DNA from 3 places in the Shouchella oshimensis genome. Region 3 is predicted to be linked to each of the others. Evidence: riboswitches for the same ligand, from Rfam matches in the RefSeq annotation. Region 3 holds a riboswitch; each other region holds the start of a gene.
What was found. Region 3 has a riboswitch for thiamine pyrophosphate ahead of NDM98_RS22700 (3-oxoacyl-ACP reductase). Riboswitches for the same ligand answer to the same signal wherever they lie in the genome.

Region 1: another riboswitch for thiamine pyrophosphate. It lies ahead of NDM98_RS02750 (ECF transporter S component); the one in region 3 lies ahead of NDM98_RS22700 (3-oxoacyl-ACP reductase).
Region 2: another riboswitch for thiamine pyrophosphate. It lies ahead of thiE (thiamine phosphate synthase); the one in region 3 lies ahead of NDM98_RS22700 (3-oxoacyl-ACP reductase).

The regions. Positions count from the first base shown of each region.
Region 1 is NZ_JAMQJY010000001.1:488,902-496,270, reverse strand. It holds gene NDM98_RS02770 (cation diffusion facilitator family transporter) at 1-95, opposite strand, end outside; gene NDM98_RS02765 (uroporphyrinogen-III synthase) at 367-1,179, shown strand; partial or broken gene NDM98_RS02760 (branched-chain amino acid aminotransferase) at 1,262-2,336, shown strand; gene NDM98_RS02755 (HAD family hydrolase) at 2,387-3,175, shown strand; TPP riboswitch at 3,236-3,332, shown strand; gene NDM98_RS02750 (ECF transporter S component) at 3,448-4,026, shown strand; gene NDM98_RS23800 (ABC transporter ATP-binding protein) at 4,042-4,518, shown strand; gene NDM98_RS23795 (hypothetical protein) at 4,475-4,966, shown strand; gene NDM98_RS23790 (ABC transporter ATP-binding protein) at 4,915-5,496, shown strand; gene NDM98_RS02740 (energy-coupling factor transporter transmembrane component T family protein) at 5,496-6,302, shown strand; gene tenA (thiaminase II) at 6,324-7,031, shown strand; gene NDM98_RS02730 (YezD family protein) at 7,176-7,319, shown strand.
Region 2 is NZ_JAMQJY010000006.1:49,213-56,581, reverse strand. It holds partial or broken gene NDM98_RS21820 (ROK family glucokinase) at 1-801, shown strand, start outside; gene aspA (aspartate ammonia-lyase) at 866-2,278, shown strand; gene NDM98_RS21810 (YqgU-like beta propeller domain-containing protein) at 2,408-3,076, shown strand; gene NDM98_RS24785 (YqgU-like beta propeller domain-containing protein) at 3,226-3,483, shown strand; TPP riboswitch at 3,534-3,639, shown strand; gene thiE (thiamine phosphate synthase) at 3,707-4,336, shown strand; gene thiS (sulfur carrier protein ThiS) at 4,333-4,530, shown strand; gene NDM98_RS21795 (thiazole synthase) at 4,532-5,311, shown strand; gene thiO (glycine oxidase ThiO) at 5,328-6,437, shown strand; gene thiD (bifunctional hydroxymethylpyrimidine kinase/phosphomethylpyrimidine kinase) at 6,451-7,251, shown strand; gene NDM98_RS21780 (hypothetical protein) at 7,336-7,369, shown strand, end outside.
Region 3 is NZ_JAMQJY010000007.1:60,576-67,944, forward strand. It holds gene NDM98_RS22680 (aminoglycoside adenylyltransferase domain-containing protein) at 1-412, shown strand, start outside; gene NDM98_RS22685 (GNAT family N-acetyltransferase) at 430-834, shown strand; partial or broken gene NDM98_RS22690 (GNAT family N-acetyltransferase) at 957-1,787, shown strand; gene NDM98_RS22695 (hypothetical protein) at 1,869-2,033, shown strand; TPP riboswitch at 2,150-2,250, shown strand; gene NDM98_RS22700 (3-oxoacyl-ACP reductase) at 2,356-3,108, shown strand; gene NDM98_RS22705 (LLM class flavin-dependent oxidoreductase) at 3,124-4,443, shown strand; gene NDM98_RS22710 (KOW domain-containing RNA-binding protein) at 4,557-4,727, shown strand; gene NDM98_RS22715 (YitT family protein) at 4,881-5,708, shown strand; partial or broken gene NDM98_RS22720 (class I SAM-dependent methyltransferase) at 5,888-6,639, shown strand; gene NDM98_RS22725 (YqfO family protein) at 6,674-6,994, shown strand; partial or broken gene NDM98_RS22730 (NAD(P)-dependent oxidoreductase) at 7,317-7,369, shown strand, end outside.

The DNA of each region.
Region 1 (7,369 bases), on a different contig from region 3:
CCAATGGTCAGCTTTACTGCGGCTAAAATAATATATGTGATGATGCTGAGCCATGCGCCCTTTTCACCTTTTTTAAGTTGGCTATAACGCTCCATAGGTAATCCTCACTTTCGACATTCTGTTCACGTAAGTATCTTAACAGAGCATGATTGAGTGGGTCTACAGCAAGATGATTAGCCTAAGTCAGTTATCTAGCTATAAGAAAAGTATGTTGACCTAGGTAAACTTATAAAATTTCACGTACCGTATTGATAACACAAAAAGGTAATTAACTTAACGAATAAACAAAAACATGATATATTCAGTTTATTCTAACTGTGTAAATATCTATTTCGAGTATTTTTGGTTGGGGAAGGATGTACTTATATGAAAAGTCTAATCAATTGCCACACAGCTTTAGCTGCTTCGAGAAAGACAGATGAGATGCAGACTATTATTAGAAAACAAGGCGGAACAAGTGAGGTAAGATCTTTACAAGGAACTGTGTTTTTAGCCGAGCTAGATGTAGCAGAAGAATTTCAAGCGACCATCATGAAAAAACCAGATGTGTTTGTTTTCACTACAGGAATTGGCACGGAAACTCTGTTTAGACTTGCAGAGAAAGAAAAATTTGATAAGCAGCTTTATGAAGCATTACAAGGAGCTACAATTGCTGCAAGAGGGTATAAAACACATGCCGTGTTAAAAAAATACGGGTTTGTGCCCGATCTCAGAGATGAAGACGGCACAACTGCTGGTCTTATTGAAGTTATGAGAGACTTGGATTTGAATGATAAGTTAGTTATGGTCCAACTTCATGGAATGGATGCGCCATTATTACGTACATTTCTTGAAACCAATGGGGCAATATCAAAAGAAATCTTGCCTTATCAGCATGTCTCTGTAAAAGAAGAAGATGTGTTACTTTTATTAGACGAACTTGAAAGTGGTTGTTATGACGCGATTTGTTTCACAACAGGTATTCAAGCTAGGGAGTTATTTAAGGTAGCAATCAAGCATCATAAAAAAGAGAATCTGTTAAAGTTATTTGAGAATAATGTTGTGGCTGTGTCTGTTGGGAAAGTAACGTCAGAAGAATTATCCAATCAAGGTGTAAAAAGAATTGTGGCTCCACAAATCGAGCGAATGGGAGCGATGATTATGGAGCTTGGAAATTATATGAAAGAGAGTAAGGGATAAGGCTCATTCAAAAAGTGAGCGAACATGTTATAATAGATTCATAACAATGTAATAATTGTGGATAAAAGGGGAGTTTCTTAATATGTCTGATCAAACATTAGAAATTATGACCGCAACGCACCATAAAACAAAGCCAGATCCTGAAACTCTTGAGTTTGGTAAAACATTTACTGATCATATGTTTATTATGGATTATTCAACTGAAAATGGCTGGCACAGTCCACGAATTATACCTTATCAACCCCTAACACTAGATCCAGCAGCGATGATTTATCACTACGGACAAACTGTATTTGAAGGGCTTAAGGCTTACCGTACGGACGATGAACGAATTCTTTTATTTAGGCCTGAACAAAACTTTAAAAGACTTAATCGTTCAAGCGATCGTTTAAGTATTCCTGATATTGATCCAGAGCTTGTTATTGATTACTTATCAGAGTTATTAAAATTAGATAGAGAATGGATTCCTACATATGAAGGAACTTCGTTATACATTCGCCCATTTATTATTGCAACTGAACCTAACTTGAGTGTGGCTCCATCAGCTACGTATAAATTTATGATTATCCTATCACCAGTAGGCTCTTATTATAAAGAAGGAATTGCACCAGTTGGTATTTATGTTGAAGATGAATATACAAGAGCCGCATTAGGTGGTACAGGTATGGCGAAAACAGCGGGAAATTACTCTGCTGCTTATAAAGCCCAAGATAAAGCAACTGCGCATGGACAAGCACAAGTACTGTGGTTAGATAGTGCTGAAAAGAAATACATTGAAGAAGTAGGAAGCATGAATGTATTCTTTAAAATTGATGGAGAAGTAATCACTCCAAGCATTAAGTGGTAGTATTCTTGAAGGTGTAACACGTAAATCGATCATAGAATTATTAAAAAGCTTGGATGTACAAGTTACAGAGCGGAAAATCTCAATTGATGAAGTTCTTTTAGCTATTGAAGAAAATCGTTTAGAAGAAGCATTTGGAACAGGTACTGCAGCAGTGATTTCACCAATTGGAGAGCTTAGCTTGAAAGGTCAACAAACTCTGATTAATAATCGTGAAACAGGTGCACTTGCTACAAAATTGTATGAAACGTTAACTGGAATCCAAAAAGGAAGAATTGAGGATCCATTTAATTGGACACACGAAGTAAAATAACAGAAAAAATGAGAAGAACTATATAATGTAATACAGAAAGGGAATCCTTGATGATTAAAGCTGTTTTTTTTGATTTAGATGATACTCTTTTATGGGATCAAAAAAGTGTTCAAAAGGCTTTCACAGCAACTTGTGAATATGCCCATGAACACGATAATCGTATTGAAGTTGAAGAACTAGAACATGCAGTAAGAGAAGAAGCAAAAAAGTTGTACGCTTCTTATGAAACATTTTCATTTACTCAATTAATTGGTATTAATCCATTTGAAGGTCTCTGGGCTAATTTTCAAGATAGAGAAGAAGAGTTTCAGAAATTAAAAGAGTTAGCTCCTGGCTATCGTTATGCGTCATGGGATCTAGGACTGCAAAAATGTGGGGTAGACAATAAGGAGCTAGCTAAAGAACTTTCTGAACGTTTTCCATTGGAACGTCGGAAGAATCCAATTGTTTATGAAGAGACATTTGAGGTGCTCGACGCACTCAAAGAAAACTATCAGCTTTTATTATTAACAAATGGATCTCCTGACTTACAAAATATTAAGTTAGAGCTTACGCCTGAATTGGTTCCGTATTTTGACCACATTGTAATCTCCGGTGCTTACGGTAAAGGCAAGCCGGATAAAGGTATATTTGAGCATGCCTTATCATTAATGGAGCTAAATAATGAAGAAGTTGTTATGGTTGGCGATAATCTAATGACAGATATTCTTGGTGCGAAGCGAGCGGGAATCTCATCTATTTGGGTGAATCGACGGAATCAAACGACTGAAGATGTTGAACCAACATTTGAAATTAAATCGCTCACTGAAGTTGAAGCCGTTTTAGACAAACTATCCTAAAAAAGTATTGTCGCAGCTTGAAAATTATGTTTAAATAAAACCGTACAAACAATATAACGTTATTTCCACTAGGGGCGCGTACGCTGAGAGAGGCTTTTGCCTTAACCCTTGACCTGATCTAGATAATACTAGCGTAGGAAAGTGGAGTCGACTCTTCTATTTACGATTTGCTTTTGGGGCAAGTGTGTACAATAACGAAGAAGCCACTCCAATTTTGGAGTGGCTTCTTTTTTTGAGTCACTGGGGAAATGATGAACGAGAGGGATGACTTGATGAAGAGATTGACATTAACAGACATTTTGGTAACGGTTATTATCGCAGTCGTTTTTGCCGTTGTTTACAGACTATGGGGGCCAGTAAATGATAGTTTAAAGCTGTTTCCATTGCAGATCAACGAGCTTATGTATGGAATGTGGTTTATCGCGGCAACCGTTGCATTTTTAATTATTCGTAAACCAGGAGTGGCTCTAATTGCAGAAACTGCAGCGGCCTCCGGTGAGTTTATCGTGGGTTCACAGTATGGATTAGAAGTCCTCATCTATGGAGTGATGCAAGGACTTGGAGCAGAACTTGTATTTGCATTCTTCTTCTACAAAAGTTTCTCATTAATGACTACGTCACTAGCTGGAGCGGCATCTGCAGGGGGATCTTTTATTATGGATTGGAACAGAGGGTATATGTTTGATCTTGTTGGTTGGAATTTAACTCTTGTGTTAGTACTAAGGACATTAAGTGGTATTTTAATTGCCGGTGTTTTTGCTTATTATCTTGTCAAAGCATTAGAGAAAACTGGTGTGACGGATCTGCTCAGACCATCCTCAAAAGCAGATCTGGAAACTCTTGAGAAATAGAAATGGAGTGGTCAGATGACATCAGTGATTTCGGGAGTGAAAAACCTACGCTTAACATTTCCTGGAAGCGGTAATCTGTTATTTAAAGATTTAAGTGTTCAAATCATAGAAGGTGAAAAAGTGTTAATCCTTGGACCAAGTGGAAGCGGGAAATCTACGCTTCTTCAAGTTTTAACCGGTTTAGTACCAGGAGCTATTCAACTTCCACTTAAATACGATGAGCTAACCCAACCGGATTCTTGGGGATATGTCTTTCAGGATCCGGATAGTCAGTTTTGCATGCCTTATGTTGATGAGGAAATCGCTTTTGTTTTGGAGAACCTAGGTGTGAAGCGAGAAGAGATGCACAGTCAGATTGTAGCCTATCTTAAGCAAGTGGGTTTGGAACTTACAAATGTACACACGCCAATATCTCAGCTTTCCCAAGGTATGAAACAACGCTTAGCTATTGCATCTGTGCCTGGCCCTTCAACCATCTACATTAATCTTTGATGAACCAACGGCCATGCTTGACCCAGAAGGTACAGAGCAGATTTGGCAGACGATACAATCTGTTGCAGCAGATCGTACGGTGATTATTGTTGAACATAAAATTGATCATGTGCTCGATTTTGTGGACCGAGTTATTGTTTTAGATACAGAGGGTCAGATTATAGCTGATGGTACAACTGAGCACATTTTTTCTACGTATAAAGAAACATTAAGAGACTATGGTATCTGGTTTCCAGGCGTTTGGCAGGAGTATGTTGCTTCAAGGGATTGGTCAAAGCAATTACTAGTTCAACAACATAATGAACCTGTTATTAAGTTAGATACATTCCAAGTTCTGCGCAGAAAAGAAGCGAAGTTAAACGTACAGGATGCTAAGGTTTATCCTGGAGAGTGGATTTGTGTGACAGGCAAAAATGGTGCTGGAAAAGTACATTGCTACTTGGTTTGATGAATGTCCTAAACCATGACGGCAAATATTTTCTACATGGAACACAAGTGAAGAAGAAGAACCTAATTAGTGACACTGTCGGCTTTGTTTTTCAAAATCCTGAATATCAATTTGTAACGAATCGAGTTTTTGATGAAATTGCCTTTACATTAAAACAAGAGCAAAAGCCAGCTGAACAAATTCAACACATTGTACAAAATTGTCTAGACTCATTCTCATTGAGTAAGCAGCAGGAACAACACCCCTATCAACTTTCTGTAGGACAAAAAAGAAGACTAAGTGTGGCTACAGCCATTGTGAAGGATCAATCCGTCTTATTATTAGATGAACCGACTTTTGGACAAGATGCCAAAAATACGTTTGCTCTTTTAGAGATGATTGAATCGTGCAGAGAGCAAGGCATCACCATTATCATGGTGACGCATGACATGGACGTTCTAACACATTTTGCGACAAGGGTTTGGACTGTAGAGCATGGGGTGTTGTTTGAGGAAGAAGCGATCGTGGATCAAAAGAAGGTGAACAGCTAGTGACAGCTTTATATGCAACAAAGGATACATGGATCACTCATGTAAACCCAAGTATAAAATTGATTTTGTCTATTCTTTTGTTTGCTTATATGATCTTTATTCATAACCCCACACATCTGGTTTATTTAACTGCTGTATTTTGCTTGTTATTGTTTGTCTTCTCAGGACATCCATTACGCTATTTGCTTCTCTTTTCAGCACCGTTTATCCTTGTTTTTTTCTCGTCTGCCAGCTCCATGATTTTTTTTGGTCGTGGTGATACAACGTGGTTTAAATGGGGTATTTTTCATGTGACAGAGGAGAGTTTTTATCGTGGTGTTCACCTAGGGTTTCGTGCTTTGGCCTTTGCTATCTTAGGAATGATCTTTGCATTAACAACCAAGCCAGTTCTTTTATTTTATTCGTTGATGCAACAGTTGAAGGTTCCGTCAAAATACGCTTATAGTTTTTTGGCTTCCATTCGTATTATTCCAATTATGATTGAAGAGTTCCAAACGTTACGCCATGCAATGGTGATTAGACAAGCGGTTCCTGAAAAAGGGCTAAAAGGAGTCTATAAAAAGCTTCAATTTTTTTCTGTCCCTCTGCTTGCACAAAGTATTCGCAGGGCTCAGCGTATTGCCGTAGCAATGGAAGCGAAGCGGTTTATGCAAGTAAAACAACGAACCTACTATTATCAAACTCGTATTACCTACTATGATTTGATCTTTTTAATTGTATTAGTATCGGCACCTTTGGCGACGTATATGCTAGCCGATCTGTTTCCGTTATTTGATAATACGGATGTTCGCTATACCAATTCTTAATTAGAAAAGGAGCGTTTTCACATGACATTTACAGCACACATTCGCAATGAGGCAGACCCCATTTGGAGAAAAAGCTTTGAGCATCCATTTATTAAAGGAATAGCAAATGGAACGTTGCCACTTAGAGCTTTTAAGTATTATGTGATGCAGGATTCTTATTATCTATCTCACTTTGCTCGTGTTCAATCGCTAGCTGCGGCGAAATCTCATGACCCTGAAACGACAAATAGGCTAGCTATTCATGCTCAGGGCTCTTACGAGGCAGAAATGGCCCTTCATCAAGAGTTTTCAGGAAGATTAGGTATTACTCTTGATGATCAGAGGGCATTTAAACCATCCCCAACAGCCTATGCATATACATCGCATCTTTATAGGGCTGCCTACACAGGTCAGATAGGAGATGCGATTGCTGCGTTACTTCCTTGTTATTGGCTTTATCATGAAATAGGAGAGCTGCTACAGGGATGTTCACCTGCTGAACCGATCTACCAGGATTGGATTCACACATATGGGGGAGATGACTTTAAAGAATTAACGTATGAACAAATTAATCGATTAGACCGAATTGCCGAGCAATCAACTCAAACTCAAAGGGATCAAATGAAGGAGCATTTTTTAATTAGCAGTCAATATGAACTTAATTTTTGGGAGATGGCCTATACCCTCGAAAAGTGGAATGATTTAAATGATTCACAAAATACACTTGACACATCGGAAAAGCATGGATAATATATGACTATAAAACATTATATGTGCTGATCGGACAACCGAAGGCCTTTACTAGTAACGTGGTTATTAGTGGAGGCCTTTTATTTTTGTTCTTAAAGCCTACTAAACCACTATACTTAATAATATATTAAAAGGAGGAACTGAATGATGGCACAAACGGATCCAATTAAGATCGATGAGATCGAGAAGAAAATTAATAGTATCAAATATGGCACTGTTTTAATTACAATTCATAACGATCAAATCACACAAATTGATGCCACCGAAAAGACAAGGTTCACTCGCTAATTTTTACACAGCAATTATTTATTTAAATATGGTTTAAAGGGAGAGAAAAC
Region 2 (7,369 bases), on a different contig from region 3:
CTGAGCTTGGACAAGAATCAGATACTGTGATTGCTGCTGGAGTTGGAGCACCTGGCTTCTTAGAGATTGAGACGGGTTTTGTTTATGAAGCGATTAATTTAGGCTTGGAAAGACTTTGCTTTAAAAGATGAATTAGAACACGAGCTAGGGGTATCTGTTTCGGTTGATAATGATGCGAATATCGCTGCGCTTGGAGAGATGTGGCTAGGTGCAGGTGATGGTGCACAGGACGTTCTATTTATTACGCTTGGCACAGGTGTAGGTGGTGGAGTGATTGCCAATGGCCAAATTTTGCATGGAGCAAATGGCATGGCAGGAGAGCTCGGTCATATTACATCCGTTCCTGAAGGTGGTAGGCAGTGTAATTGTGGGAAGACGGGTTGTTTAGAGACGGTTTCTTCAGCAACAGGCATTGTTCAACTTGCTAGTGACTTATTACCTGAATATCCAGATAGTACACTTTTACCTCTTCACAATGACGGAAAGCTTACAGCTCGTGATGTGATCGTTGCAGCAGAAGATGACGATACATGTGCAAAAGCAGTCGTAGCGAAAAGTATGTTTTATCTAGGGTTTGCTTTAGCCAATTTAGCAAATACTTTAAACCCAAGTCGAATTGTTATTGGTGGGGGTGTATCTAAGGGTGGGCAAACCTTACTTGATCCATTAAATGATACATATTCTAAATTTGTCTTAAAACGAGTAAAAGAAGCGGCCGATATTAAAATTGCCGAGCTAGGAAATGATGCGGGTATTGTTGGTGCCGCATGGATTGCCAAAGAGGCTAAACGGAAAGCATAGACATTTATTACACATAAGATATAAAAGATAAGGTTATCGCAAAATAAAGGAGAACTGTACGAATATGGAGTATCGCATTGAACGAGATTTATTAGGTGAGAAAGAAGTTCCAAAAACCGCTTATTATGGAATTCAATCTATGAGAGCAAAAGAGAACTTTCCTATTACGGGTTACCCGCCACATCCAGAATTGATACGTGCGTTTGGGTATGTAAAAAAAGCAGCAGCTATGGCGAACCGAGATGTAGGCGTGCTTCAACCTAAGATAGCAGAAGCCATTATCCAGGCATCTGATGAAATTATTGATGGACAATGGGTGGATCAATTTATTGTAGACTCCATTCAAGGTGGTGCGGGTACTTCTTTTAACATGAATGCCAATGAAGTCATTGCTAATCGGGCCATTGAAATCTTAGGAGGAGAGAAAGGTGAATACTTGAGAGTGAGCCCAAATACTCATGTTAATATGGCTCAATCTACCAATGACGCCTTTCCAACAGCTATACACATCGCTAGTTTGCATCTTGCCCATCAATTACAGGACTCACTATCCCGTTTAATTCAAGCGATGGAAACAAAGGAAAAAGAATTTGATTCGGTGTTGAAAATGGGAAGAACTCATTTACAGGATGCGGTTCCGATTCGTTTAGGACAAGAATTTGGCGCATATAAACGAGTGCTGATGAGGGACTTAGATCGTATCAAACGATCTGTAGGTCACTTGTATGAAGTTAACATGGGGGCAACAGCTGTTGGTACTGGATTAAATGCACTTCCAGAGTATATTGAAAAAGTCTCGAAATATCTTGCAGAAATTACAGGTCATCCTTTTAGTCAGGCTGAGAACTTAGTGGATGCTACTCAAAATACAGATGCTTATACAGAAGTTTCAAGTGCACTTAAAATCCTTGCGATTAACCTATCGAAAATGGCAAACGATATTCGATTAATGAGCTCAGGACCACGTACTGGCTTCAACGAAATTAATCTTCCACCAAGACAGCCAGGATCATCAATTATGCCTGGAAAAGTGAATCCTGTGATGTGTGAGGTTATTAACCAGTTATCTTTTCAAGTGATTGGAAATGACCATACGATTAGTTTAGCATCGGAAGCTTGGCAGCTAGAATTAAATGTAATGGAGCCTGTTTTAGTCTTTAATCTACTGCAATCTCTATCCGTCTTGAATAATGGAATGCGAGTATTTAGAGAATTTGCAGTCGAGGGCATTACAGCAAATGTGGAAAGATGCTTAGGTTTAGTTGAGGGTAGTGTTGGAATCGTAACAGCTATTAATCCTCATGTTGGCTATGAGGTTGCGACTCGAATTGCAAAAGAAGCCATTCAAACGGGTCGACCGGTAAGAGAAATTTGTTTTGAAAGAGGAATTCTCTCAGAAGAAGAACTGAATGAAATTCTGAATCCAAAAGAAATGACTAATCCAGGTATTGCTGGGTCTAGGTTTATCTCCATGTAGTTTTGCGCAAGCTGAAGGGACATTACATGTCACCTTCAGCTTTTTTTCATTTGTGCCGAAAAATCAGTTGAGGGAAAGAAAGCTGACATGTCATAATAAGCATAGAGATAGATAAAAGGTGGCCAATTCATGAAAAAGGTATGTGCCGGTTTAGTGTTGTTCGTTTTGGTAACTGGCTGTCAAGGGGATGCTGATTCTACTGATTTGGCAAATAGCTCGGTAAAAGGGGAAAAGTTTCATCCAATTGAGCCTAAAGAACAAGGGGATTTAGAAGTGATAGGATGGTTTGATAATCAAACCATACTGTATCTTCTTTCAGGAGAAGACTCGTTTGAGATGTATAGGCACGACATTTTTACAGGGGATGATGAGCTTTTATATTCTGATGACCAAAGCTTTCATCGTTTAGATGCAAATTACAATCATACACGATTTGCGCTACAAACGTTAAACGATCAAGATCAAGCCGAACTAATTATTCTAAATGCAAATGGTGAGGTGAGTAGCACACCAACACTTGAAGCAGATGATTACTCGATTTATTGGAGTCCGTATGATGAAGCTGAATTTATGGCTGTCGCTTTTTTACCTGATTGGAAACAAGAGGTATATCATATTCAGTTGGATCCGTTATCGATTGATAAAACAGGCATTCAGAGTAGCTATTTGCAATGGTCTTCTCCGGATTCTGTATCTTATTTAAACTGGAGTATGATTCCGTCTATTGAAGCCCCATTAAAACAATATGAACTAAGTTCATCCAAAATTACTGATGGTTATGGTTCGGGACTTTTCTAACCATGCGAATTTGTATCAAGATCGGTCTGTTTTAGTGAAATACAAGGAAATTCATGCAAATGAAATTCTCTACGAATTCACGGATGGAATGAAAAAGCTAGGTTCATTAACCATTCCAAGCTTTAAATACATTTTCGGAACAATGGTGGATTACATCATATGCCTTTGATGGATTACATGACATTTTCTATTATTTACGACCTCAATATTCAGCTGATTATGTATCCTATAAGGATGGGTTTGAACTGCTTGCCTATGACCTAAATGACGATTCATATACAAATTTAGGGCATGTGGATCATCAAGAGCCGCTTGTTTTATCTGATGATGGTAAATGGATCTTAACTGGCTCTAATAAACAAAAGCTCATGAATACCAATGATGGCTCCGTTTTCAAGCTATACTAGCATATGACTTTGCAAGAGAACGGTTTTCTGTCATACTGAAAGTAGAATTATATATAGACTAGGGGTGCCATTTTGTGGCTGAGAATCAGGAGATCTTCCTTTTACCCTCGTACCTGATCTGGATTATCCAGCGTAGGAAAGTCGACTAACTAAGCTTATTAACTTTGTAGCCGTACTCCTAACGCAGGAGTACGGCTTTTTGACGATATTAGGAGGATTATACATGAAGGAATTTCGGTTATATGCAATAACAGGGGAAGAATTTCACCCCGGAAAAGAGTTAGTGAATGTGATGGAACAAGCAATTCTTGGAGGAGTTGACATCGTTCAGCTTAGAGATAAAAAAAGCAGCAAAATAGACGTTCTTAAAAAAGCTAGGAAGCTTCGTGAAGTGACCAAAAAACATGGTGTTACGTTTATCGTAAATGATCATATTGACGTGGCTCTTGCCGTAGGTGCTGATGGAATTCATGTTGGACAAGACGATCTTCCTCTGGATGAAGTAAGAAGAATTGTTGGTCCAGATATGGTCATTGGAATCTCAACTCATCAAATAGATGAGGCTATACAAGCTGAAAAGGGAGGAGCCGATTATATCGGTGTCGGTCCAATATTCCCGACAAATAGCAAGGAAGACGTAGTTGATCCAGTTACAACCTCGTATATTCAACAAATTGAAGCGGAAATTAGCATTCCATATGTAGCAATTGGTGGGATCAAACGACATAATCTTAAACAAGTGATGGACGCCGGTGCTAAACGAGTTTGTATGATCACGGAGATTGTAGAAGCTGATGACGTAAAGGCACGCTGTGAAGAGATTATTAACCTGATGGAGGAGGCGACGACATGACCGTTCAAGTTAATGGACAACAGGTCTCACTTGAGGTTCAGACTCTTGAAGAGCTAGTTGATCATTATCAATTAGATCACGAGCTTGTTGTTACAGAAGTAGATGGTGCGATTATTGCTAAAGAGGAACGATCATCTACAAAGATTGCTGATGGTATGAAGATTGAATTGGTTCATTTTGTAGGAGGCGGTTAATGTGAAGCATGATTCGTTAGTTATTGCAGGCAGAGAGTTTTCGTCGAGGTTTTTTTTAGGAACAGGTAGATATCCGAACCCTTTTGTACAAAACGAGGCGATTAAAGCGGCGGGAGCTGAGATTTTAACGTTTGCCATTCGTCGAGTGAATCTGGAGAGTCCAGGTGAGGATGCGATTCTGCAGCATTTGGATTCTACGGCTTTTACGTATCTGCCGAATACGTCTGGAGCAAGTAATGCAGAAGAGGCTGTAAGAATTGCAAGACTCGCCAAAGCCTCTGGAATTAGTGATTGGATAAAAGTAGAGATTAGTGCAAACGAAAAAACATTACTGCCAGATCCAATTGAAACACTAAAAGCTACAGAGATTCTTGTAAAAGAAGGGTTCACGGTGTTACCGTACACATCAGATGATCCTGTTTTGGCAAAACGACTTGAAGAGGCAGGGGCAGCTGCGGTGATGCCAGGTGGATCGCCAATAGGTACAGGTCTTGGTATTTTGAATCCATATAATATTGGTTTAATTGTCGAGGAAGCAAATGTACCAATTATTGTAGATGCTGGCCTAGGTGCAGCAAGTGATGTGACACAGGCGATGGAGCTTGGTGTGGACGGTGTTCTGATGAATACACCAGTAGCAAAAGCAAAGGATCCTGTAAGAATGGCACAAGCAATGAAGCTGGCAATAGAAGCTGGACGCCTGGCTTATAAGGCTGGACGAATTCCTAAAAAACCGTACGCAACAGCAAGCAGTCAACTAGAATCATTTATCGTTAAATAGAGAGTGTGTGAGTTATATGGCAGATCGTATGATCGTTCTTGGAGGCGGGGTAATTGGACTCGCCACTGCTTTTGAATTACGTCAACGTGGACTAGAAGTGGCTGTTCTAGAAATTAAATCATTTGGTGGGCAGGCTTCTGGGGCAGCTGCGGGGATGCTCGCACCTTATTCCGAAATCGGAGAGGACCCGGATGATTTCTTTCGCCTTTGTTTATCAAGTTTGCGGCTATTTCCTAAGTGGCAGGCTGATGTAAAAAAAGCTTCAGGTCTTGAATTTGAGTATACCGAATCAGGAAGTCTTCATTGTGTGTACCATGAGGCTGACCTTTTATCCTTATCCTCTCGTCAAGGATGGCAAAAGGAATTTGGTGTAGAAGCTACTATACTAAATCAATCAGCTACCCAAAAACTTGAACCTGAGTTATCTGGTGAAGTGATTGGTGCGATTCACTATCCAGAAGAAAGTCATGTCTATGCACCGGATTATGTAAAAGCGCTAGAAAAAGCATGCGAAAGATCTGGCGTGGAACTTTACGATCATTTAGAGCATATTAAGCTTGAAGAATGGGAATCAGGTATTCGCTTAACATCTAAAAGTGGACAAGAATTTGAAGCAGATCAACTCGTTATCTCTTCTGGGGCATGGGCAAAAGAATACGAAGATGTCTTCTCTTTAAACTTTCCAATTTACCCAATTCGGGGACAGATTTGTGCCTATCAACTTGTGCCAGAACGAATCAAGCATATTCTTTATTCGAGCCAAGGCTATCTTGTCTCAAAAGCTGATGGAACACTTGTGAATGGTGCCTCTGAAGATATTGCTGGATTCGAAACAACAGTAACGGAAAAAGGCATTAATCGATTAACAAACTGGAATCATCATATGCTACCTTTTCTACAAGAACTTAAACCATTTCATCAATGGGCAGGTTTGCGTCCAGCTACTCAAGATGGGTACCCGTTAATTGGTAGGCTACAGCAAGCAAATCGAGTTATCTTTTATCCTGGACACTACCGCAATGGCATTCTGCTAAGTGCAGCTACTGCTAAAGCAGTGGCAGATCTAGCTGTACGTCAACTGCCTTTCATTTCATTAGATCGTTTTGAACCAGAACGTTTTTCATAAAAGAGGTGAGCATATGACACTCGCAAAAGTATTGACCATTGCAGGATCGGATAGTGGTGGAGGAGCTGGCATACAGGCAGATTTAAAAACTTTTCAAGAGCTTGATACGTATGGCATGAGTGTCATTACCGCCATTACTGCTCAGAATACAAGAGGGGTTCAAGCTGTATTTCCCGTACAATTAGAAGCATTACGAGCACAATTAGAGTCAGTTTTGAGTGATATTGGCGCACATTCTGTAAAAACAGGGATGCTCGTATCAGCCGAGCATATTCAGATCATTGCAGAGTTGCTTTCTACTTATGGATATAACAATCTCGTTATTGATCCAGTTCTCGGCTCAACTACTGGCTCTGAGCTGACAAAGCAAGAGGCTATCCATGAATTAAAAACAACATTATGGCCAATGGCTACAGTTGTTACACCAAATCTAATTGAAGCAGCGCGAATATTGGAGACGGCTCCTATTGAAACCGTTCAAGAGATGGAAGAGGCTGTTTATCAATTGCATGAGTTAGGGGCATCCAACATCTTATTAAAAGGTGGTCATCTGCCTGGAGAGGAATCCATTGATCTTTTATATGATGGACAGAATCTAACCCACTTCTCACAGAAACGTATAAATCAGGCGAATACACATGGAACAGGGTGTACATTAGCATCAGCTATAGCTGCAGAACTAGCTAAGGGAGCAGATATAATTGATGCTGTTGAGACCGCCAAAGCCTTTGTTACTTGTGCCATTAAAGAAGGATTTTCAATTGGTAATGGAGCGGGTCCCGTTAACCACTCCGCATATCGCCGTCGGTCATAAGAACTGGCGGTTTTTGAGTGTTTTCTTTCGCTTATTATGTATTCATGGTAACGTAGAGACACAAAGAAATCTGGGGGATAAAGGATGAAGACACGAGGCAATCATTTTATCGTTTTTT
Region 3 (7,369 bases):
TGTTAAACAGAAGGGTTTCTGTTTGTATGGTCAACCTATTGATAAAGTATTTGGCAATGTTGATTGGAATGATTTTATGGCTTCTGTAATAGATGAATTTAATTGGACATTAGAAGATCAGAATATTCTTGATTCACCTTACTACAGTATTTTAAACATATGTCGTACATTGAGATTACGCAGTGAAGGTGTGCATAGAATTTATAGCAAGGATGAAGGTGGGGAATGGGGGCTTAGGTGTCTTCCAAAAAGATTTAATCCTTTAATTCAGCGTGCTCTTAATGTGTATCAATCAGACAATACTATTAAAGAAGTAGATATAAAATCAGGCGGAGTTAAGTGGGGTAGAGACGAATTATTAGCATTTAGAGACTTTGCAAAACAAAATCAAGGTTTTCATCGTAGCAACTAAATGAATGAGAGGTAACTATGATGATCATTATTGATTCAGAAGAACTAGACCCGATGGTGTTTAAGCTTTTATCATATGCAACATCTACTTCTAAAGTTAGAGATGAGTATGACCTATATGTACATAACCCTCAACGGATTCTGTATGGATATGAAACGAATGGTTTCCTTGTTAGATGCATCGGAATAGAAATCATCGATCCAGATGAATGCGAGATTAAGCATATCGCTGTGGCTGAAGAGCAGCGGGCAAGAGGAATTGGTAAGAAGATGATTAATTACATTAATAGAGAATATAAGTCGATCATTGCTGAAACAGACGAGGACGCAGTCGTTTTTTATGAAGAATATGGGTTTACAGTATTAAGTCCTGGCGCGGTATATCCTGGAGTTGAAAGATTTAATTGTAAGTTTAAAAGGTGATTTTTCATTTGGGATGTTTATAGAAATTTCAGCATGCAAGGATAGATTATTGCGGGAAGAAGAATAGAGTTTAAGGAACAAGATCTACTAGTCTATCTATTTTCAAAACAAAGGAGAAGCTTATGATATCAGAGTTGATAAACTCAGAATTTAGTAAGTGTAAAGAGTTGCTGCGCAAATAAGGTCAACTAGAAGCAAGAGCTGTCATAGAAGGCGTGAACCCTGGACGAGTATTTGTTGATAATCCTGAAAGGCCGGCAACTGGTGTGGTTTGGCTGCATAATAATGATGGGTTTATCTTTTTTGGAGATGAAACGAATGAGTGTTTTAATAAAGAATTAAACGATTTTATTGAATCAGTCATTAAGCCAGAGGCAAAAAAAGTTGGTTTAGACTGGTTTGAAGCCATAGGTAATCATCAAGGCTGGAATAAAACATTCGAGAACGTGTTTAGTAACCATTCACTTGGAAGTTGGAATCAGAGAGTATACATGTTACATAAAGAAGAGTTCACATATAAAAACATTGCACCAATTGAAGAAGGCTATTTGATTGTGAAGATAGACAGTGATCTTCTTAGAAACAAGACTCGCGTCATTTCGAATCTATCTTTTTTAGAAACAGAAATAATGGAGTTTTGGTCTTCGTCGGAAAGGTTTTTTGATAATGGGATTGGTTATTGTGTGATACAGAATAATAAAATCGTTAGCATGTGTTATTCAGGCTTTGTAGCTGGCAATGTGCACTGTTTGGGCATTGAAACATTAAAGGAGCATCAGGGAAAAAGGTTAGGTCAAAACGTTGCTACCGCCTTAATACATGATTGTCTACAATCGGGGATCATTCCTTATTGGGACTGTATGGAAACGAACAAAGCATCTAGTGCGATTGCTGAAAAACTAGGATTTAAGAATGTATTTAATTATACGGGGTATGATTTTTCTTTGAAGTAATTTGTACATGCTATTTCACTTTATAATAACCTCTGCAAAAAACGGAGTTCGATTTGATGGAAAAAGGTGGTGGTACTCACATTGGATAATCAATATGTTATGGGATGGGGAACACTTGCATTAATAAATGCAGGGTTAGCACAAGGTAAAAACAGAACAGGACTTAATTGGTTTTTGCTTTCTTTAGTTTTGGGACCTGTGGCTACATTCATTTTATTATTTGTGGAGAAGAGAAGTAGTAACTAATAAAATAATCCAAATAGACTTTACGTAGCAATCAATCTACTATATAGTAAAACCAAGATGAAAATATAACCTAAAAAATTCCAACAATTCAAAGGTAAATTAACAATTTCATATTTTTAATGCACTAGGGGTGTTATTTAACTGAGATGAGTACAAACTCAAACCCTTTGAACCTGAACTAGTTAGAACTAGCGTAGGAAAGTGTGAGCACGAATACATATTTGAAGTGGATTCATTTACTATGTATTTACTTGTTTGCGCAACATTCCTACGGGAGTGTTGCGCATTTTTATTTTCCAAAAAAATGATAGGAGTGGTTATGATGACTAGAACGGTATTAGTTACAGGTGGTAGTAGAGGATTAGGTTCAACGATTGTAAAAACATTGGCTCACCAAGGATTTAATGTAGTCATTAATTATAATAAAAGTAAAGATGCCGCAGAAAAGCTTGTGTCTGAGATTGGTGAAGAGAACGCGATTGCTATTCAAGCGGATGTAACAAAATGCAATGAAGTAGATCAATTGATAAAAGAAGCTACAGCATATTTTGGTCAAATAGATGTGGTCGTTAACAATGCATTAGTAGACTTTAAATTTGATCCAAGCAAACAGAAGTCATTTACAGAACTGACGTGGGACGATTATCAAAAGCAAGTGGATGGTATCTTGAATGCTGCCTTTAATATCGTTCAAAGTGTCGTACCTCAATTTATTGAAAGACAAAATGGAATGATTATAAGCATAGGTACCAATCTATTTCAGAATCCTGTTGTACCCTACCATGAATATACAACAGCTAAAGCTGGGCTAATCGGTTTTATGCGTAATGTCGCTTCTGAACTAGGTGTACATGGAATAAAAGCCAATGTCGTTTCAGGTGGATTATTAAAAACCACTGATGCCAGTGCTGTTACGACACCAGAGGTTTTTGATTTAATTGCTCAGTCAACGCCATTAAAGAAAGTCACTGAACCTCAAGATGTAGCCAATATGGTCGCTTATTTATCATCGGAACATGCAACGGGTATTACGGGTCAGAATTTCACGGTAGATGGCGGATTAACTATGAATTAATTGAGGTGTAATCACATGACAAAAACCAAAGAAAAACAATTGCACATAGGGGTTTTACTATATGGTTGTGGCCATCATCAAGCATCCTGGTTAATGCCCAATTCAAGCGTTGAACGGATAGGGGACATCTCTTATTATCAATCTTTAGCTCAATTATCGGAGAAGGGTTACTTTGATGCGGTGTTCTTCGCAGATAATCATTCATTTCAAGGGAACGATTCTAGCGAAATGCCAGCATTTTGGTTTGATCCGATTGTGAATCTAACCGCTATTTCTCAAGTCACAAGTCACATAGGATTAGTATCAACCATCTCAAGTACCTTTGCTAATCCTTTTACAGCGTCACGACAATTATTAAGCTTAGATCATCTAACAAAAGGACGCGTGGGGTGGAATTTGGTGACATCGATGAGGGATGTAGAGGCATTAAATCATAGCATGAATGAACTCCCTTCACACGATGAACGCTATGAAAAGGCAGACGAATTTGCAGCTCTTATGAATAAACTATTTCTTTCATGGGAATCTGAGGAGTTTGTACATAATCGAGAAGAGGGAGCGTTAATAAATCCTTCAAACATCAAGCCTTTTCATCACATTGGTGCACATTTTAACGTACAAGGTCCGTCTACTACGCCAAGAAGCCCACAAGGTAGACCTGTGTCCATGCAAGCAGGCGCATCTAAACAAGGTATTGCATTAGCCGCTAAATATGCCGATGCAGTCTATTCAGTGTCATGGAATCTAAAGCAAGCAAAAACCTTTCGCAAAAAATTAGATGAGCAGGTTAAACAAAGTCAGAACAGTCATAGACACATTAAAGTATTACCGGGATTAGTCACATATGTTGGCCGCACGTACGAGGAAGCGCTTGAAAAGAAAGCAGAATTAGATGAGCAATTACCTATTGAGACGGGGTTAAAACAATTGAGCTTTTTTACACAGCAAGACTGCTCTCATTGGGAACTGGATAAAGCAGTGCCGCCATTACCCCCAGTAGAAGAATTTACAGGTCCTGTTGGTCGTTACGAAACCATACTCGAAATGATAAATGATACACAACCAACCGTAAGAGAATTAATAGGATATCTGAGTGCAGGCGGTGGACATCACACACTGATAGGGACCCCTGAGCAAATAGTCGATCAGATGCAAGTCTGGTTCGAAGCGGGTGTCGCTGATGGATTTAATTTAATGCCTCCTACATTACCTGGTAGTTTAGATGACTTTGTTGAACTCATTGTTCCTGAAATGCAGAGGAGAGGCATCTTTAGGAAAGAATATGAAGGACAGAGCTTTCGGGAACATTTAGGATTAAAAGTAAATGGTTTGTAGAACCTTGAAATGGTGATTACTTGCCCTGTATAGTGGATGTGACGTAGAACACGCAATCATTGGAAAGATTTCTGGAGAGGATTGACTACACAATAGAAATGAGATGATATTTTATGGAGAAGTTTAAGATTGGAGATATGGTAGAAACAACGGAAGGTAGTATGCAACATATCCCCGGTACAGTGGTGTATCTTGACCAAGAAAATGAAAAGTATCTTGTCCGTTTTGGAGGATCTCAACAAATGTACTATGCAGAAGATGAAATTGTGCTATGGGGAACATGAACTAATATGGAGGAGGGAAGGATGTTTGCACTCGGGCGTCCTTCTTAATTCTTTACAATTGGATTATTGAAGCTTATGCTTTGATCATATTTGAATTTAGAAAGGGGCTGCAAATTCAGCTCTTTTTTTGTTTGAGCGAAAGAGGAGGTTACAATGAAAAACTATATTCTTATGATATCTGGAACACTAATCATAGCATTGAGTATTACTCTCTTGGCAATGCCACATTCTATCGCTGATGGTGGGATTCTTGGAATAGCACTATTAATTTACTACGCTATTGGGGTACAACCATCTATTGTCGTTTTTGGGTTGTTCGTTGTGATTATGCTTGCGAGCTATAAATTTTTATCGAAATCTGTCATTTTAAAAACGCTTGTGACTGTGCCGTTGCTATCCTTCTTCACCTATCTAACTGAACCATATGGAATCAAATTGGAGGACCCATTAGTTGCAGCCATTTTCTTTGGTCTTGTGTCTGGAGTTGGTTTTGGTTTAGTGATCTATTCAGGGAGCTCTGTAGGAGGCACTTCGACGATTGCGTTAATGCTAAAGAAAAAATTTGGCTTGGATGTGATTTTCACTGCCTTCATCATGGATGTGATCGTTGTATTAGCAGGTGTCCTAATTATTGGTGTGCTTAATACGTTGTATACAGTCATCGCATTATTTATTGGTAAAGTAGCAAGTGATTATGTCATTGGAGGTTTAGATAGTAAGAAGGCATTTATCATTGTATCAAGCAAAAACGATCAGATCGCCAAAAAGGTCGTAACAAATCTAGCTTCAAGTGCGACCTATATTAATGGAAAAGGTGTTTATGCAAATCAAGAGCAACAGATGTTATACATTCTCGTCAAAAATCATAGAGTGATGCAGTTAAGAAGAATTATTAATGAAATTGACCCTCAAGCATTTGTTGTCGTTAATAACGTGAAAGACGTCTCTGGTGGGACTTTTTTTGGTAATGCAAATTCGTGATTTATGATCAAAGTGAATCTCTAGATCAATGTCATATATACCCAGCCTATGGTTGGGTTTTTGTATTCTTTTAGGAACTATTAATGCACTCAATATCTACAGAACTCTTAATGATGCAGGATTTTTTCTTTTTATATGGAAAGAGTTAGTGAAGTAGTACATAGAAAAGGGGAATAATCATGACATCTGACATACTGCAACAAAACAAACAAAGTTGGAATACAGTAGCTCATCACTTTAATGGTATAGATGCGTTACCAAGCTATGGACCGTTTGCTCAAACGGATGATGAACTCCAATTATTTGAGGATATTAAGGGTAAGAAGGTATTAGATATAGGTTGTGGAAGTGGCCATTCCCTTCGCTACATGAGTGATAGGGGTGCCAATGAGTTGTGGGGAGTTGATTTATCAGAATCACAACTAGAGGCAGCAAGAGTCACATTAGCAGATGTCGAAGCTCAATTACACTGTGCAGCGATGGAAGAAGAAATTGGATTGCCAACAACTTATTTCGACTGCGTGTACTCTATTTATGCTATAGGTTGGACGACTGAACTAGCAGCAACCTTCAAACTCATTTATTCCTATTTGAAGCCAGGTGGTTACTTTATCTTTAGCTGGATCATCCCCTGTATGTTCATTTGAAAAGTGAACAGGGACAAATTTATCTTCAAGGATCCTATCAAGATGAAGGCACGATCACGTATCAAAGGTTCAAAGGCGAAGAAGCCCCAATGACGATCCCAAAAAGAAAGATGAGTACGTACATAAATGAATTAATTAAAGCGGGATTTACGATTGAAGCTGTCATAGAGAGTGATGTACCAACGGAGCTTGATTCAGTTGAAGCAGAGATTTTAGATACATATTACTCACTGTATAAAGCAAGGAAGTTTCCGAGTACGATGATTATAAAGGCGAGGAAATAGAAATAGTTAAATTGGTCTCTTATGGAGGTTTATCATGCAAATAGAATTCGTAAAAGTTGAAGTTCTTCTGCCCGAAATAATTATTGAGAAGGTCAGAGATGAATTGAATAATGCGGGGTTTCTAAGAGTCGGTTACTACGATCATGTACTTTCTTATAGCCATGTGAATGGGTATTGGAGACCATTGGATAATTCTATACCGTATAAAGGGAAGAAAGGCATCGTTTCTTTTGGTGAAGAATGTAAAATGGAGTTCAGATGTAAATATAAGGATATAAAAAGAGTCATATCAATAATTAGGTCTATTCATCCGTATGAGGAACCAATCATTAATGTGATGCCTTTAATTAATTGAATTCTAAAGCTATTTTAATAGTAAACTAGAATATTTACCTTTAGCTTTTAAAGCATTAGAGTAACAAAATTAAAATTCTGCAAATGCAGGATTTTTTTCTTTTTTATGAGGACATAATCAGTGAATTTGTGATCATGGTTTAGTGTGATAAAAACCTTTTGTGGAGTAATTAAAAGTGTAGTTGACCAAGTTTTTTAATGGAGACATTTTTTGTCCTTGTGCTGAAACCCCCTTAAATTAAAGAGAATCTCAAGATTTGTCTGTTTTAAGCCGTACAGATAAGACAGTAAGCTTAGGCTAATACAGAAAGGGAGTTGATCCAATGACAGAACAAGGTGTATCGCTTGGTTTTATCGGGACAGGTGTAATGGGGAA